Regions from separate parts of the Lysinibacillus sp. FSL L8-0312 genome, predicted to be linked through region 1. Evidence: riboswitches for the same ligand, from Rfam matches in the RefSeq annotation. Region 1 holds a riboswitch; each other region holds the start of a gene.
The links. A riboswitch is a leader RNA that binds a small molecule or an ion and turns the genes downstream of it on or off. The one in region 1 is predicted to bind cobalamin.
Positions count from the first base shown of each region.

Region 2: linked by a shared signal. The riboswitch ahead of MHI22_RS04340 (glutaredoxin family protein) and the one ahead of MHI22_RS03535 (ABC transporter substrate-binding protein) in region 1 are both predicted to bind cobalamin.
Region 3: linked by a shared signal. The riboswitch ahead of mmgD (citrate synthase) and the one ahead of MHI22_RS03535 (ABC transporter substrate-binding protein) in region 1 are both predicted to bind cobalamin.

Region 1 covers NZ_JBBOOV010000001.1:663,533-669,743, forward strand. The annotation lists gene MHI22_RS03520 (hypothetical protein) at 1-237, shown strand, start outside; gene MHI22_RS03525 (hypothetical protein) at 275-538, opposite strand; gene MHI22_RS03530 (translation factor GTPase family protein) at 615-2,552, opposite strand; cobalamin riboswitch at 2,735-2,921, shown strand; gene MHI22_RS03535 (ABC transporter substrate-binding protein) at 3,085-4,077, shown strand; gene MHI22_RS03540 (precorrin-3B methylase) at 4,128-4,805, shown strand; gene MHI22_RS03545 (S9 family peptidase) at 4,877-6,211, shown strand, end outside.
Region 2 covers NZ_JBBOOV010000001.1:834,165-840,375, forward strand. The annotation lists gene MHI22_RS04330 (hypothetical protein) at 93-293, shown strand; gene MHI22_RS04335 (hypothetical protein) at 333-989, shown strand; cobalamin riboswitch at 1,273-1,450, shown strand; gene MHI22_RS04340 (glutaredoxin family protein) at 1,565-1,789, shown strand; gene nrdI (class Ib ribonucleoside-diphosphate reductase assembly flavoprotein NrdI) at 1,786-2,145, shown strand; gene nrdE (class 1b ribonucleoside-diphosphate reductase subunit alpha) at 2,142-4,235, shown strand; gene nrdF (class 1b ribonucleoside-diphosphate reductase subunit beta) at 4,223-5,191, shown strand; gene dut (dUTP diphosphatase) at 5,203-5,640, shown strand; gene MHI22_RS04365 (M1 family metallopeptidase) at 6,027-6,211, shown strand, end outside.
Region 3 covers NZ_JBBOOV010000001.1:821,823-828,033, reverse strand. The annotation lists gene prpD (2-methylcitrate dehydratase) at 1-416, opposite strand, end outside; gene mmgD (citrate synthase) at 515-1,636, opposite strand; cobalamin riboswitch at 1,830-2,024, opposite strand; gene MHI22_RS04295 (NUDIX hydrolase) at 2,273-2,746, shown strand; gene MHI22_RS04290 (hypothetical protein) at 2,802-3,083, opposite strand; gene MHI22_RS04285 (SHOCT-like domain-containing protein) at 3,093-3,479, opposite strand; gene MHI22_RS04280 (DUF2089 domain-containing protein) at 3,493-3,858, opposite strand; gene MHI22_RS04275 (ABC transporter ATP-binding protein) at 4,131-4,931, opposite strand; gene MHI22_RS04270 (ABC transporter ATP-binding protein) at 4,942-5,715, opposite strand; gene MHI22_RS04265 (ABC transporter permease subunit) at 5,727-6,211, opposite strand, start outside.

The DNA of each region.
Region 1 (6,211 bases):
CAGCAGGAATATGCCCAATTTATTGAAGCGGTTCAGGCATTAAATGATTACCATTTCAACTGGCATCCACGCGGCAACGGTCACGAGCTATTGCTGCAATTAATTGATCAACTGCAAATTTTAAAAAGTTATCCTGGTAAAGTGCTAGTTGATTTCACAAACACGCATGACTACGTGATTGTCGAGCCTGCATACCTTGTGCACAGTCCTACAAAGAAAGCAGTAGGTGCATTATAAACTCAAGCCCTCCATCAAACGGAGGGCTTGTTTTTATTTATTTGAAGGGAGGGGGTAAATACTCTCGTTCGAGCAGCGAATACTCGCGGAAGGAGATGAAATACTCTCGTTCGAGCAGCGAATACTCGCGGAAGGAGATGAAATACTCTCGTTCGAGCAGCGAATACTCGCGGAAGCAGATGAAATACTCTCGCTCAAGCAGCGAATACTCGCGGAAGGAGATGAAATACTCTCGTTCGAGCGGGGAATACTCGCGGAAGCAGATGAAATACTCTCGCTCCAGCAAGGAATACTCGCGCAAACAGGGTAAATATTCTCGCTCAAAGCAAGTAAACACCCGCGCAAGCAAACGGCTTCGCGCGGGCAGGATTACCTACTTACAGACAATGCATGGCTGCTTGTGCCTCGTGCCAAGGAACAGAATATCCTTTGCCCTTCGCACAAAAGATGCTGGAGGAGCTGTATTCTGGGTCGGCATTTTTATCGTAGCCAATGTGCGAAATAATTTCCTCGGCATTATGACACACATCATAGCCATCAAATTGGAGTGTGAGTGCGCCCTTACCATTGGTATAGGCCGCAAAGGTTGTGCTATAGCTCATTAGGGTGGCGACGGGCGCTCGTCCCGTTAGCACAACATCTGTTTCGGATAAGATGGGGTCATCGAATGTGCCAGCAGCTTGCTGTATGTCGCTCATCATGCGGCCGATAAAGTCGTTCGAAGCCTTCATTTTAAAGCGATAATAAGGTTCAAGCAGGATGTTCTGTGCTTGCTCAAGTCCTTGACGTAGCGCACGGAAACTAGCTTCTCGGAAATCGCCGCCCGATGTATGTTCATTATGTCCGCGACCTGTTAGCAGTGTAAAATGAACATCTGTCAGAGGGAAGCCTGTGAGTAAGCCATGGTGATCACGCTCAAACAGGTGCTTTTCAACAAGGCGTTGGTTGCCTACCGATAAATGATCCACATGGCAGGCATTGCTAAATGTATTACCTACTCCTCGAGGATTGGGCTCCATTAGTAAATGAACTTCTGCATAATGCTTGAGGGGCTCAAAATGACCATAGCCTGTCACCGTCGTCACAATGGTTTCCATATATAAAATTTGGGGCTCGCCAAAGGAGACCGTTAATGAAAAACGCTTCATTAACACTTCTATCAGTACCTCCAACTGAATAACGCCCATAATGTGCACATGGATTTCCTGGAACTTTTCCTGCCAAACCACACGTAAGGAAGGCTCTTCTGCTTCTAGTAAACGGAAAATTTGTAACACTTCCTTGATATGCTGATGGCCCTCATATTGAACCTTTGCCTGTAGCGTTGGGACAAGCTCATAGGGCTGTGACAGCATAGTAGTGCCGATGCGGTCTCCAATATTGGCCTGACTAAGTCCTTTAACAGCAAAAATCTCTCCCGCTTCAACCTGTTGGACGGTATCAAAGCGACTGCCATTATAGAGGCGAATTTCAGTCACTTTTTCTGTCACTTCTTCAAACGAAAATTCATCCCGAACATGTAAAACGCCCTTGACAGCCTTCATAAATGTTAAACGCTGGTGGCCGTCATGACGAATTTTAAAAACCTCTCCCTCAAACGGTGCATTCACTTCAAAATGGGTGTCTGTTAATAGAGGGAGCTGGGCAAGCAATTCCTTGATGCCCTCATCCTTTAGGGCAGACCCTGTAAAGCAGGGGAAGGCACATTCCTTTTGAATCATGGTCTGTAGCTGAGTAAGACATTGCTCATGCTCCAATGACTCATTCAAAAAGGCATCGAGCAGCTCTTCATTACGCTCAGCCAACCATTCCATGATGCCGCTTGAAACATAATCAGTACGAAGCGGTTCATCGACGAACAGCACCTGCTGGGAACAATCCTTGCGGAGCTGTGTCATAACGGCCTCCACATTGGCTCCTTCGCGATCAATTTTATTGATAAAGAAGAATGTTGGGACATGGTATTTGCGTAAAAGCTGCCACACGGTTTCCGTATGACCCTGTACGCCCTCGACCGCACTAATGATAACAATGGCATAATCCATCACACGAATGGCGCGCTCCATCTCAGGGGAGAAGTCGACATGCCCTGGTGTATCAATCAACGTGTATGTATCGTCGCCTATGTTCATGCGACCTTGCTCGGCAAAAATGGTAATACCACGCTTGCGCTCTAGCTCATGATGATCGAGAAAGGTATCCTGATGATCCACTCGACCACGAGCTTGAATGCTTTGTGTATGAAAAAGTACTTGCTCAGAGAAGGTTGTTTTACCTGCATCCACATGCGCAAGTACACCAATTGTTTTGTACATAACCTATCCTCGTTTCTATCTATAGCTATCTTTTCATTGTAACAGAATACTAGCCTATATATTTCTTGTAAAATAGTTCGTATTTTTGTCGAAATAGTGCTAATATAATGATGATTATATATTTAGCAATATACTACTGATTGAGCTACAAATTTTCTTCTGCTAGTCTATCAATAGTATTAACCATTATAGAACGTATTGGTGCAAATGGCATTTGTCATTTGCTTAAAAGGGAAATCGGTGCAATTCCGATGCTGTCCCGCAACTGTAAATGGGGAGTCTGTACAGCATGCCACTGTAGTTTAACTATGGGAAGGCGTATAGATGATGAACCTAAGCCAGGATACCTGCCAGTATGTGTTTTTTGACTAAGAACCACGAGGATGGGGATAGTGATAAAGGTAATGTACCGTTTTTTCACTATGCTACTCTCTTGGCGACAAGAGGGTTTTTTTATGCCCTTCCCACGAATCCTGGTAGCAAAGAAGTCTTTGATTTCTTTCTATAGATGAACAACAAAGGAGAAAAGGACATGAAGAAATGGGAAAGTTTATGGCTGGTGATGGTCATTGCCTTGGTCGCTGTTTTAGGGGCTTGTAATGCAAAGGACAAACCTGAATCAGCAGCGCAAGATGAGAAGGTTGAGCCATCTGAGGCAGCAACGGAAGTAACCATTGACAATAATGAAACAACTCAAACATATAAGGAAGCACCTACAAAAGCGATTAGTTTAAATCAGCATGTGACAGAGATTATGCTAGCGCTAGGCTTAGAGGATTCCATGGTAGGCACAGCTTACTTAGATGATAAAATCTACGAGCCCCTACAAGAAGCATACGATAAAGTGCCTGTGCTTTCTGATCAATACCCAACGAAGGAGCAAGTAATTGATGCCGAGGCTGATTTCTTATATGCAGGCTGGAAGAGTGGCTTTGGTGAAAAGGGTGTTGGAACACCGGAAGAGCTTGAGGAGTTAGGCATTCATACGTATTTACATACGGCTTCCAATATGACAAAGCCAACACTAGAGGATATTTTCACTGATATTCGTAATATCGCAAAAATTTTCCGTATTGAGGATCGTGGAGAAGCCTTAATTGAGCAAATGACGCAAGATGTGGAGGCAATTCAAGCTAAATTACCAAAAGATAGTGAGAAATTACGTGTTCTCGTATTTGATAGCGGTGAAAAGGATGTCTTTACAGCTGGTCAAAACTTTATGAATGAACTAGTGTCAATCGCTGGTGGTCAAAATATTTTTGGTGATGTGGAATCAGGCTGGACAACCGTGTCGAAGGAAGATGCGGTAGACCGTAATCCCGAGGTAGTTGTCGTGATCGATTATGGTGAAACAACGGCCGAACAAAAGATTCAATTCTTAAAAAATGATCCAGCATTAAAGGAGATGGAAGCTGTTAAAAATGATCGCTTTGTCATCCTGCCACTGTCAGCTGCGTCTGAAGGCGTTCGTGCGGCACAGGCTATTGAAATTTTAGCGAAGGGCTTCTATCCTGATAACTTTTAAAATTCCGAGCTAGCATTGTGCTAGCTCCTTTTTCATAAGGAGCGATATCAATGAATGCATTTCAGAAAAACGTACCAGATCAAACATTTGAAACACTTAATCGTCATGGCGAATATACACGCTTAGCTGTCAGCCCGGGTATTATTAATAAGCATTATACGCCTGCACAATTTCAAAAAATAGCAGAGATTGCTGGCGAAAAGGGGGCGATTAAGTATTCGGCCTCCTATAGTATTTTAGTGTCCATTCCAACGAGTGCCGTGACAGAGGCTATGCAAGCCTTACGAGAAGTGGGTCTTTATGTTGCACCATCAGGACCCATCATCGCGATGAAGGCCTGTGATTTTTGTGATGGTGAAAAGATGGAGGCTGCTCCGATAACCGAACAGCTTTATCATGCTTTAGAGGGGATCGAGGTACCTGCAAGAGTACGTGTTAACATCAATGGCTGTGCGTCAGCCTGCTACAATGCAGTCTATGATGATATTGGACTCGTTTATCAGCAGGAGAGCTTTGATGTTTACTTAGGTGCTGTACCGATGGGGGCAAAGGCGCAGGCGGGCACGTTATTTGCGAAAAAGGTAGGTGTCGAGCACATTGAAGATTTTTTGCTACAAATGATGAACCTTTATAAGGAACATGCTCGTCCGAATGAACCCTTTTTTAAATTTTATCACAGAACAAAATCAACCGAATATTGGGAATTAGTAAAAAAATCAATTAACTAGCAGGAATATTACTTAGGGTGTCGAAGTATTGTAGTAGAGTACAGAAAATGACAATACAAAGGAGCAAGAACATGACATCGAAACAAGGGATTCAACCAGAAGATCTTTACCACTTGAAATCAGTAGCCGATCCACAGCTCTCACCTGACGGGACTGAGGTAGTTTATGTTGAGACACGTATTGATGAGAAGAAAAAAGATTATGTCTCGAATTTGTTTTACATAAACCTGAAGAACAAAACACCACAGCAATGGACATTTGGGGAGGATAGAATAAGTTCTCCTATATGGTCACCTGATGGTAGTCAAGTTGCGTTTTTATCCACTAGAACAGGCAAGTCGCAAATTTATGTTCTTTCAAAAGCAGGCGGAGAGGCAAAGCAGGTGACATATTGTAAAAATGGTGTGACATCACCTGTGTGGTCACCATGCGGCAAGAAAATGGCCTTTTCTATCAAGCTAGGTAAAGATGAAACGATTTTGGATAAGGTAACGGATGAAAAGAAAGAAGAAAAAGAACTAAAGCCTCTAGAAATAGACAAGATGAAACATAAATCGGATGCTGCAGGTTTTTTGGATATGGAGCAGTTTAGTCAAATTGCGATCGTCTATTTAGAATCGGGCGAGTTAGAGCAAGTGACGAAAGGAAACAATCATGTCCATCTTGGTACATGGTCACCTGATGGTCAATATATGACGTACTTAGCTGATGTAGCAGAGGATACAGATTTTTCATTTAAGAGTGATATCTATTTATTAGATGTAGAAACAAAGCAAGCGCGTCCGTTAACAGAGGGAACAGGTATGTATTACCAAACGTCATGGTCTCCAAACAGTCGCTTCATCTCTTTCATAGGTAGTGAAAGAGAATTTGAAAATGCTACACAAGCAAAGCTATGGCTCTATGATTTGCAACAAAATCTGCTGACATGTGTAACAAGTGAATTTGACGCCCCTATTGGGGATTTTGCAATCGGCGATTTTCTTCAAGGTGTGGTGTCACCACGTGTTCAATGGTTGAATGATAATCATAGCTTCTACTTCCAAGTAACAGATCACGGTAATGCTGCGATTTATTTCGGAAATATAGATGGTGAAATCTATCCAGCTATTCACGATGATCAATATGTCTATGGTTTTTCACTTGATGCACAACATGATCAAGCAGTCGTAGCCATTAGTACAACGACGAATCCTGGCGATTTATTTTTCGTCAACCTAAAAACGGGTGAAAAAGAACAGCTGACGTCCATCAATGAAGAATTTTTAAAGACGAGAGCATTAGCTGTTCCAGAAGCCATTGAATTTGAGGGAGCAGAGGGCTGGAAGGTAAATGGTTGGATCATGAAGCCAGTTGGTTATGAGGAAGGGAAAAAATATCCTCTAGTGCTTGAAATTCATGGCGGG
Region 2 (6,211 bases), 170 kb from region 1:
TTGGTTGAAGAACTATGAAGTATGTCAGTCATAGCTAGCATCTTCCCATTAGGGCAAGATGTTTTTTTTATGAATAAATAGGGGTGAACAAGATGACATCACATTCAATTTCATTTTATATAAATCAGTTAAAGCAGCAAATTATGAACAACCTTTCTGGTGAGCATATTAGGCCATTACAGCTTTATATTAGGAAGTTAATAGAAGAAAACCCAAATGATTATACATCTATTAATGATGCCTATTTAACGATCAAGCATGAATTAGTCGAGACATGTCATGATAGTAGATAAAAAATCTGAAGTGAAGTGAATAATTAAATGGAATGCAAAATGAACAAATCTGAAGACATAATGGACAACATAGATATGAATCAAAAAGTTTTATATAGAAAATTGGATCATTTTGAAATGGAAAGAGGCTTGGTATTAGAAAGTTTAGACATTTTTCTAAGATGGAATCAACAAACACAATACCTTTCTGAAGACAAGCTTCAAAAGCTTTGGATGAAACTGGTAAGGAAGTATAAATTCTCTCTCGATGAATGGGAAAGAACTGCTGGTCATACAAATATCCATGCTTATCTAGTGAAGGAGCAAGGACATGGGTTACAAAAGTTGATGCGCTTTTACAAAGATCGCCACGGCATAAAATGGTTGGAAAATGCATTTCATTATGGAATGTCATTGCTCATTGAAGTTGGAAAAATGCCTGGATTAGAAATGTTTTTCCTAACAAATTTAATATGTTACAGATGGGAAAAGGATTATTTAGAGGATGCAGATGTTCAACAGTTTTTTTGTCATTCAATAAATGGTAAAGTGAAGGAGGTCTATGAAAGTTTCAGGGCTTTCGATCGAGAACAGAGTCTGTTAACCGCAACTACTCTCTATAAACTTTTATCAAAATATAATCCTCATTTTCAAGTGAATTCGGCAGCAACGCCTGAATTTTATAAGGAATTGTCCTTATTTGTCGAAATCGAGTAATCCATACGTTCGACATGTCAAACAGTCTATTATTCTTTAGAATATAGGCTGTTTCTATGTGAAATACGCTAGTATATTTAATGCTCATAGATCCGTAGTAACAAAAAATCTCGTACATAGTTTAGATACACAATGAATTAAGATATAAGTAATAGATGGTGAAATTCCTTCGAAAGTTATAATCGAAAATAATGAATAATCAAAAAATAAAGAAGTTTAGAATCTAGATTTACTTTTTATATGAAGGATGGTACACTTAAAACTATTGAACAACAACTATATATTGTGTTCGTTTTATATAGGTGCTACTATATGTAGTTTAAAAGGGAAGTTCGGTACAATTCCGACGCTGTCCCCGCAACTGTGAAGCTGACAATGATTACAACCACTGTGCATTCGCATGGGAAGGGAATCAGAGGATGAAGCAAAGCCAGGAGACCTGCCTCTATAAAACAATTAATCATTTCTTCGGGGATTAAGAAATGGGAACGTCAGTATTTTTGGTATGGTAACGTTTCCATTTAGCTATCTCTCTAGAGGAGATAGCTTTTTATTATATGAAAAGAGGGATTTCTATGAAACTTTATACGAAAACAATCTGTCCAAAATGCCTTTGGGTAAAATCTGAATTACAACGTGCAGGACTTGATGCAGAAATTGTCAACATTGATCACGATGAACAAGCTAAACAAACAATAATCGATGCAGGTTTTTTAAGTGTGCCTGTTTTAGAAATGAATAATACATTTATAGGAGATGTTAAGGACATAGTTTCTCATATTGAGATGATTGTTCTATGATCGTTTACGCAAGTCGTACAGGAAATGTCCGGAATATTGTTTCCAAATTAAGGGCAGAGTCTGTTGAGCTCTCTGAGGAATTACAATTGAATAAGCCTTATCTTTTAATTACTTATACTGATGGCTTAGGCGATATCCCTGCAAAAGTGGAACGTTTTTTAGAAAAAAACAGAGATTTTTGTAAAGGTGTAGTTGCCAGTGGGAATAGTAACTTTGGGCACAACGTATTTGGGGCTGCTGGCGAGAAAATCGCTGCTACCTATCATGTACCCTTAGTAAGAAAATTAGATTTACGAGGCAATCAAACAGATTATGAAGCCATACAAACGTTTTATGAAACGAGGGTAATAAGATGAAAACCTATTTAAAGCTAAATAATGACGTACTGAATCGTTATAGTTCAACTGGGCTACTTGAATTAGAAAAGGATCGTGAAGCTACACGCCGCTACTTTTTAGAGTATGTCAACGTGCGTTTACGTTACTTTATTGATATTGAAGAAAAAATCCGTTATTTAGTTGATGAGGGCTACTACGAGAAAGCATTTATCGACATGTATGAAATGGAATTTATTAAGAAGTTGTACAAAAAAGCATATGATTATAATTTCCGCTTCCCATCCTTTATGAGTGCAAGTAAATTTTACGATAGCTATGCTATGAAAAGTCGTGATGGAGAAGAGATTTTAGAAAAATATGAGGACCGTATTGTCATTATCGCCTTGTATTTAGCACAAGGGAATACGGTGCTAGCAGAACGTTCTGTCGAAGCAATGATGGAAGCTTATCAGCCTGCTACACCAACAGCATTAAATAGTGGTAAAAAAGCACGTGGTGAATTAGTGAGCTGCTTTAAATTATCGATGGATGATTCCATGAATAGTATTGCTGAAAATATTGGTTATTGCTTAGAGCTATCAAGACTTGGCGGTGGGGTTGGAGTTAACTTAACTGATTTACGCCCTTTAGGTGACCCTATTAAAGAGATTCTAAATCGTGCCAGTGGTGTCATCCCAGTTGCTAAACTGTTAGAAAATTCTTTCAGTTATTCCAATCAACTAGGGCAGCGAAATGGCTCTGGTGTTGTCTATTTAAATATTTTCCATGCAGACATTGAAAATTTCATTTCATCTAAAAAACCGAATGCCGATGATAAAATTCGCCTCGCAACATTATCAACAGGAATAATTATACCAAGTATTTTCTTCGAACTTATGAAACGTGATAAAGATATTGTCTTGTTCAGCCCATATGATATTTTCAAAGAATATGGCAAACGCATGTCTGAGATTTCCATTTCAGATATGTACTATGAGCTACTTGATAACCCTAAAATTCGTAAAATTAAACGTTTGAATGCACGTAGGCTGTATACAGAAGTGAAAAAAGCACAATTTGAATCGGGCTATCCGTTTGAAATTTTTGATGATAATGTCAATGAAGTGCATCCATTAAAAAACATCGGTCGCGTAAAAATGTCCAATCTATGTACCGAAATCCTGCAAGTTCAAGAAACAAGCATTATTACAGATCAAGATCAACCGAATGACTATGGATTAGATGTATCCTGTAACTTAGGGTCTATTGATATTCATGCAGCAAGTAAGGTCAATGATTTCGAAGCCTTAATCGATACGGCTATGCACCTATTAACAAATGTGTCGCAAATGACGCACATTAAAAATGTACCGTCTGTTGCAAAAGCCAATCAATTAATGCATTCAGTAGGACTTGGTTGTATGAACCTCCACGGCCATCTTGTGACGGAGGGCATTTTATATGGCTCTAAAGAATCGATTGATTTCATGGATCGTTTTATGGAAGCAATGAACTTTTATTCACTCAAATCATCGATGGAAATGGCTAAAGAAAAAGCTGCAACTTTTTATCGATTTGAGGACAGTGATTATGCATCAGGTAGCTACTTTGACCAATATGTCAATAAAATCGACGAAGAACTATCACCCGTTGTGTTAAAAGCACTTGGCAATGTTCCAATCATTACGAAAAACATGTGGGAAACGCTTAAGCAAGATGTGATGCAATATGGTCTATTCCATTCCTATCGTTTGGCTATTGCACCAACTGGCAGTATTTCCTACATACGTAGCTGTACGGCTTCTATTGCGCCATGTACTGAGCGTGTAGAGGTTCGTGATTATGCAGATAGTAGAACGATTTATCCAATGCCTCATTTAACAAATGATAACAGTCATTTATATGTAGAGGCATATGATGTTAATCCGTATGATTTAATTGATTTGTACTCTGCTTCTCAAAAACACGTTGACCAAGGTATTTCCATGACGCTTTATGTAACAGATAATTGGACAACTGAACAATTAGCTAAAGTATACATTTATGCATGGGTAAAGGGCATTAAGTCCGTTTACTATGTTCGTCAACGATTACAAAGCTTAGAGGAGTGTGTAGCATGTCAAATATAATTTATGAGGCGGTCAATTGGAATAAGGCAACGAGTGAACTTGCCCAAATATTTTGGGACCAGCAATGGAAGCAAATTTGGTTTCCTGAGGAAATTGCGGTCAGTAAAGATATCAAACAGTGGAAAAGCTTTGAGCATCAAGACACGTATAAAAAAGTGTTCGCGGGATTAACGTTACTGGATACAGTTCAGACCAATATAGGGATGAATCGTGTGGCCGCTTATACAGACGATTTACAAGAGAAGGCTGTCCTAACCGTTTTTGATGCATTTGAGGCAATCCACGCCAAATCCTATTCTTATATTTTTACAACGCTTTGTACAAACAAAGAAATAGATGAGTTATTTGAATGGGTCAAAAAAAATGAGTTTCTACAATATAAGGCCAATAAAATTGCGGATATTTATAATAGTATCGAAGAAAACGATCCAGAAAGCTTATGGAAAGCGATGTTCTCCTCCGTTATGCTCGAATCTTTCCTTTTCTATTCTGGCTTTTTCTACCCGCTGTACTTAGGAGGACAAGGCTTCCTACGAAACAGTGCTGAGATTATTTCACTTATTTTACGCGACGAATCCATCCATGGTGTCGCAGTTGGATTTTTTGCTCAAAATCTATTCAAGCAATTTTCAAAAGAAAAACAAGAAGAGCTAAATTTATGGGGCTATGAGCTATTATTAGATTTATATCAGAATGAAATGAAATATACGGATGATATTTATGCGGAAACAGGATTATCACCTGAAGTGAGAGCCTATGTACGATATAATGCTAATAAAGCCTTAATGAATGTTGGTTTTGAAGCAATGTTTCCAGAAGAAGAAGTCAATCCGATTGTGATGAACGGTATTCGTAATGAAGGCTCCACATATGATTTCTTTTCACAAAAGGGAGCTACCTATGCTAAAGCAAAAGTAGCGCCAATTACAGATGACACATTTAATTTTAATCGTTAGGATGGAGAACAATGAACGTAGAAGTAAAAATCAAAAGAGTACACGCGGATGCAATACTACCAATGCAAGCCAATCCTGGTGATGCGGGCATGGATCTCTACTCCATTGAAGCAGTAGAAATACCAGCAGGCGTAGCCAAACTTATTAAAACAGGTATACAGATTGAATTACCTAAAGGAACGGAAGCCCAAATTCGACCAAGAAGTGGACTAGCATTAAAGCATAGTGTAACCGTACTGAATAGCCCAGGCACAATTGATGAAGGCTACAGAGGGGAAATCGGCGTTATTTTAATCAACCACGGCCAAGAACCGTTTATCGTCGAAAAATCTATGCGTATCGCCCAAATGGTCATTCAATTTGTTCCATCCATTCAATTAGTAGAAGTAGATGAATTATCACAAACGATCCGAGGAGCATCTGGATTTGGAGCAAGTGGTACTAAATAGAATTGATTAGTTTAAAAAGATGACAAAGAAATCCTGTGTGTATATACATGCAGGATTTTTTTGTTGTCAGTAAGGATAGTCTGTTTAAAGCTTAGCAGAGCTACACATGAAAGCAATGGACATTAAAAAAGATGACGTCGGTTACTTACCAAAGTCATCCCATTACGGCATAATCAACAGCTACATCTAAAAATATAAACAGCTTTTAATTTTCATCTGTCTACCTAATAGGCAGCATATCACCACGAATATGTGCTCTTCTTTCTTTGTTCATCTTGGTAATTAACTAGATTCCAGATGAAAGATCGAAAGTATATGGTTTAAATTGGGATAATAATATAAAATTTATATATATACCATTTTTATTGTAGCTAATAGTGTTGGGATTGGGGGCGGAAATTATAAAGAAGAAATTATGGAGTACAGGTTTATTACTAGTATGTATTTTTCTCGTTGCTTGTGAGTTCAATCAACAGGAAGGGAAAGAAGCGTCTACTATTGCTCAAAAGGTGAATACAGAAGAATTTATACCAAAGGCGATAAGCCCTGGTAATTTTAGTGAATATGATAT
Region 3 (6,211 bases), 160 kb from region 1:
ATTTTAAGTGGCTCTTTCCCTTCAGCAACACGCACGCGACTCAAATAATCAGCCACAGCTAATATGCCCCCTAAATTATCAGAAGGGTGTCCCCATTCAGCCGCAAGCCAAGTGTCGTTGTAATCCAGCCAACGAATCATACAACCGATATTAAAGGCACCTTTTACAGGATCAAGAACATAGGAAGTGCCTGGAACTCGTGTACCATTGGGAACGACTGTGCCTGGTACTACTGGGCCAAGAAGTTTCGTGCATTCAGGATATTGTAAGGCCAAAATGCCACACCCTAATGTATCTAATAATACATAGCGTGCCGTTTCGTATGCTTCTTCACTTGTAATAGTTGTATTGACTACGTAATCCGCAATATCTGTAAGTAATTGATCTGTCTTAGATATGTCATTTGTTTTAATCATCTATATCTTCCTTTCAAGGCATGAATTTGATATACTAGTATGCTGATAGGCATTGGTCAGAATGCCCATCAGCTCTATGGCGAGTTGTTAAAACTTGATTATACCGACAATTCTTCAAGGTTATGACGCTCGCCAATATAATGGACACGAGGTCTAAATAATCGGTTATTGTCATGCTGCTCAATGACGTGAGCACATAAGCCAATCGTTCGTGAGCCAAAAAAGATAGGTGTATAGATTTCAATTGGCAAGCCAAGCATGTAGTATACTGGTGCTGCATAATAATCTAAATTTGGGTACAAGCTCTTTTCTTGTGCCATCACCTTCTCACCAGCTTCACACATGTGATATAAGCGATCATCCCCTTGTGCCAAACATAATTTATGCAAAGCCTCTTTCATAATCTGTGCTCTTGGGTCCATCTTTTTCATATAAACACGGTGACCAAAGCCCATAATTTTTTCTTTATTTTGCAGTTTATTTTTCAGCAAGGCTTCAAAGCCTGCTACTGTTTTGGCTTCTAGAAGCATGTACATGACTGCCTCGTTGGCCCCTCCATGTAAATTTCCTTTCAATGATGCGACAGCTCCAGTTAAAGCACCGTACAAATCAGATTGTGTAGAGGCAATAACACGAGCTGTAAACGTCGAATTTGGCATCTCATGCTCACTATATAAAACGAGAGACTGATCAAAAATTTCTTCTTCTAACGCCGTTGGTTTTCTACCAGTAATCATGTAATAAAAATTGGCGCTATAGGAAAGCTGACTATCTGGCTCCACAACATCTTGTCCGTTTAAGACACGATAGCTATTGGCTACGATGTTAGGCATACCGCCTAAAAGTCTATAAGCTCGCGTCAAGTTCATTTCAGTAGAACGATCATTGATGTGCTGATCAAAGCCTGCTAAAACAGAAATTCCAGTTCTCAGTCCATCCATCGCATGTGTTTCATTAGGCAAGAGCTTGAAGATTTGGAAGATCTCTTGTGGAACCTGATAATGTGCTTTTAATTTGTCCTGTAAGTCAGCCTGTTGCTCGGTAGTTGGTATTTCTCCATGCAGCAATAAGTACACAATATCTAAATACGAATATCGCTGTGATAATTCAATCAAGTCATAGCCTCGAATAACTATTTGACTTCCTACAGTGTCTAAAAAAGATAATTTTGTTTCAGCAGCAATGACCCCATCAAGACCTGGTGAATAAGTTAACTCCATTCAATGACAGCCCCTTTGTTTAATTATTCTTGTAAGCGTTACCATTCCAACACGAAAGAACAACAAAAAAACAACTTCTACCCCTTTTTAGAAGTTGTTAATCTACAAAAGCATGACAGACCAAATAACAGTGAATTTACAGGAATTCACAAAAATCATGCAGTAGCTAACACCTCCCTATCCTCGTAGGTCAATTGATGCTTATTTTGTGGCAGGTCTCCTGACTTATAATCAACACTTCAATAACACCTTCCCATTTTGACAAACAAAACAGTGGCCTTGTTATCGAGCTCCTAAATACAGTTGCGGGACAGTGTTGGACTCTCACCAACTTCCCTTTTAATCAAATGGAATGAACCCCATTTGAACCACCAAAATTTAGCATATTCAATTTGTCTATTTACCTTAACATAGAGTTTTCAAAACAATCAATATAGGTAAAATTCAGAAAAGACTGATTATAAAAAGCTATTTTTCATTTTTGATTGACTATTCTGCATTTTTGAGCATTATTTTGTACAAAAAAAGATTGTTCATCTATACCCATAACTCCATTTTCAAGGGTTATAAGTAAAATAGAGGTCTTTATAATAAGAAAGGCGAATAGTTTTTTTATAATATAGAGGAGGAGCACATATGGGCTATATTTCAGAATTAAGGAAACACATCGGTAGTAGACCGATTATCAGTATCGGGGCGACAATTCTTGTAGTCAACGATGACAAGAAAATTCTCTTTCAACATCGTTCAGATACGTTGGATTGGGGATTACCTGGTGGCTCAATGGAACTGAATGAAACTGCTACCCGTGAACTTCATGAAGAAACAGGACTGGTAGCGAATGAATTGGACTTGATTGGTGTTTTTTCAGGGCCAAATTATTATTTTCAATATCCAAATGGGGATGAAATCTATACAGTTATTCATCTTTATAGTGCGAAAAATGTCAGTGGTGTATTAGAGATGAGGGATGGTGAGAGTTTGAATCTTACCTATTTCAGTAAAAATGAGCTACCAGATCATCTTGAGAAAAGAACAAAAACACTCTTAGACAATCTAGAGGACAAATTGTGGAATTTAGATAGTTCTTTTGCAAAGAATTCTCTTTAAATAACAAAGAGCATGCTTTTTATGAAAACATGCTCCCATCTTAACTATTAGGTTATTACAGTCTAACCTTAACCTCTGTACCGTCTTGTGCCTTGACATCTACTAGCACGAGCCCTTTATAATTTTGTAGTTCCTTGATAATAGGCTTGAGCATTTCTTTGTCAATGAATGGAAAGGAAAAGTCGATTTTTTTTCTGTCGAAGTATGCCTTTGTCCATTTGTTGACACTTTGCTGAATCCATTTTGAAGTCAAAATGGAAAGAACAATGGTTAGCACAGCATATGGAACAGGAACGGTAAAACGAACGTCTTTTGCTTTCACTTTTACATGCATCATAAGTCGCCTCTACTCAATGAAAACTGAAACGGTATCTCCGTTTGCCGATTTTATGTCCACAATTTGTCCATCTAATTCATTTTCGATGGCTTCAAGAAGAAGATTGATATCGATATCTTTCACGTATTTTTCCGATTGCGGAATACTCGCAGCGATACTGTGTCCAGCCATTAACACAGCCTTGACAAGTTTTATAGGCAAATTCACAGTGACATTATCATTTTCAGTGGACACCACACGAACCTTTAACGTTTTATCTAAATACTTCGTTTTTTCCAGAAATTTATTACCTGACTCCTCTTTCTCTTGTAACACTTGAATCAGCTCTGACCCTTTATCAGCATCAATTTTTCCCTCTTGAATCATGGTTAACACTTTAGTAATTTCCTCTTTCATGTAGCATTCCTCCCTATTCGTCTTTTAAGAGTTTTATGGCCTCATCAGTTGTGATTTCGCCATTTTCCAACATGCTTACAATTTTTTTCTCGTCTACTTCATTTTTCTTCTTTTGGACATAGCCAAGGGATGAGATAATGTCATTTAGCTTGCCTCGCACAGTTGGGTACGAAATGCCCAGTTCCTTTTCTACTTCCTTAATATTCCCTCGACATGTTAAAAATACTTCCACAAAATGAAGCTGATCCTGTGATAAGGATGCTAGCTTCGACAATTCAAACTCATTTTCAATCGTCGTTTGACAATGAGAACACTGTAACTTCGTAATTTTCAATGTTTTACTGCAGACAGGACAATTTGTGATTACTTGATAAGCCATAGTGAACTCCTTCCTTTAAGTTAAATTGATTATATACCAAATAATTTAAAAAAGTAAATAATAAAATTAATTTATTAAATGAAAATATCAATAAAGTTAATTACCTGATTAATATTATTAATAAAAAGAAAAACACCATTCTAATGCAAAATGGCGTTTCTTTAATAGATGACTCTTACTAATGTTTGGAGCAAATGAGGTAATCCAACTGGCCTCTATCATTACCAGCCCATACCTCCATGCCCATTGTATACGTGTTTTCTATATTATGATCATTTCGTTTTATGTTTTCTTTCTCGCGGGTGTGAAGGCAAAATAGCATGATATAATTGTTGTGAAGCAGGATGCTCATATGCTCCATCCTTGCCAATCTCCTCCACTAGCCGACCATGCTGCATGACAAGGATACGGTCTGACATAAAACGTGTTGCCTGTAAATCATGCGAAATGAAAATGTAAGCAAGCTGTCGCTCTTTTTGAAGTGTTTGTAGTAATTGTATAATCTTTTTTTGTAAAATCATATCAAGACTGCTAATCGCTTCATCTAAGACAATTAATTTTGGCTTTAGCGCAAGAGCTCTAGCGATGTTGACTCGTTGCTGTTGCCCCCCACTAAGCTGCGAAGGATAGTTTTGAGCCATTGCCCTCTCTAACTCTACACAGTCTAGTAATTCCCTTACTTTATGTTGTCGCTCTGTTTTGCTAAAATGCTCGAAATTCAGAAACGGTTCTTCGAGTATTTCAAAAATCGTCTGCTTCGGATTAAATGAATGATAGCTATTTTGAAAAACTGCCTGTAAATCTCTACGTATTCTTTTTTTATGCTTGCTTGGTGCTTCGTATAAATTGACACCTTGAAAGAGCAACTCCCCGTTTGTTGGTCGTTCGATTCCTAAAATAATACGACCTAATGTGCTTTTTCCTGAACCACTTTGACCGACTATTCCTAGACATTCCCCCTCCTGAAGTGAGAATGACACCTTCTGTAATACGGGAACTTCCTGCTTACGCTGGAATAGAAATGGTCTTTGAGCGTAATGCATATCAATATTTTTCACGTCTAGCAGCGTCATTTTTTCACCTCTAAAATAGCATTCTTGCTTGTAATAGTTTCTTTGTATAGGCATGCTGAGGTGCATCAAAGAAATCATAGACATTCGTTTGCTCAATGATTTTTCCTTGATACATAACAGCCACATCGTCAGCTAGTTCAGCAATAACACCTAAATCATGTGTAACAAGAAGTATGGCAGCTTCTGTTTCTACGCGAATACGATCAAATAGTGTTAATACTTGTTTTTGATTGATCGTATCAAGAGCTGTCGTTGGTTCATCAGCAATATAGAGGGAGGCTTGTAGCGCCAATGATAAGGCAATCATCACTCGCTGTAGCATGCCACCACTCAACTGAAAAGGATAATAATGTAAAATCTGCTCTGGATTTGGTAAATGCACTTTATGTAAGGCATCAAGAGCTATTTGTCTCATTTCTTTTTTGGTCAGCTTAAAGTGTGCCTTTAATGTTTCTCTGAAATGGCCTTCAATCGTTTGGATACGATCGAAGGCAGCGGATGGATTTTGCAAAATCATCGAAAGATGCCGCCCACGATATGCTCTTAATTGAGTAGCTGAAACATTCATTAAATTTTCCTGCTGATAAAGAACCTCCCCTTGTGTCACCTGTGCGATAGATGGTAATGTTTGCATGATGGCATGGCAAAGCATGGTCTTGCCACTACCACTTTCTCCTATGATTCCTAAGACACGCCCTTTATAGGCTGTCAGATTGATAGTGGATAATACATTTTTCTCCCCAATTTTGACGTTTAAATCTTTCACTTCTAAAACCTTCTCCATAACTTCCCCCTTCACGAATCAAACTTCTTTAAACGATTGGCTAAATGATTAAAGAATAACACCACTAGGACAATGGCAAGCCCAGGATAAAGCATTAAATCGGGATGCTGACGGATATATTGTTTCCCTTCATTTACCATCATGCCCCATTCTGGAATCGGCGACTGCACGCCCAGACCTATAAAGGAAAAGCCAGCGATTTCTAAAATGACTTTCCCGATATCTAACGCCACAATCGTGACAATAGCTGGCAGTATGTTAGGGATATAATGACGAATGATTAATTTAATGCCTGTAGTGCCAGTAATCCTAGCAGCTTGAATAAAATCTTTTTCATTCATCCCAATACATAAACTTCGAACCATTCTGGAGTAATAAATAAGCTGTGTAAAAATAAGGGCTATTAAAACATTTTTTAAGCTAGGGCCTAATACACCTAAAAGTCCAAATGCAAGTACCAGTGTCGGAAAAGCTAATAAAACATCACATATTCGAA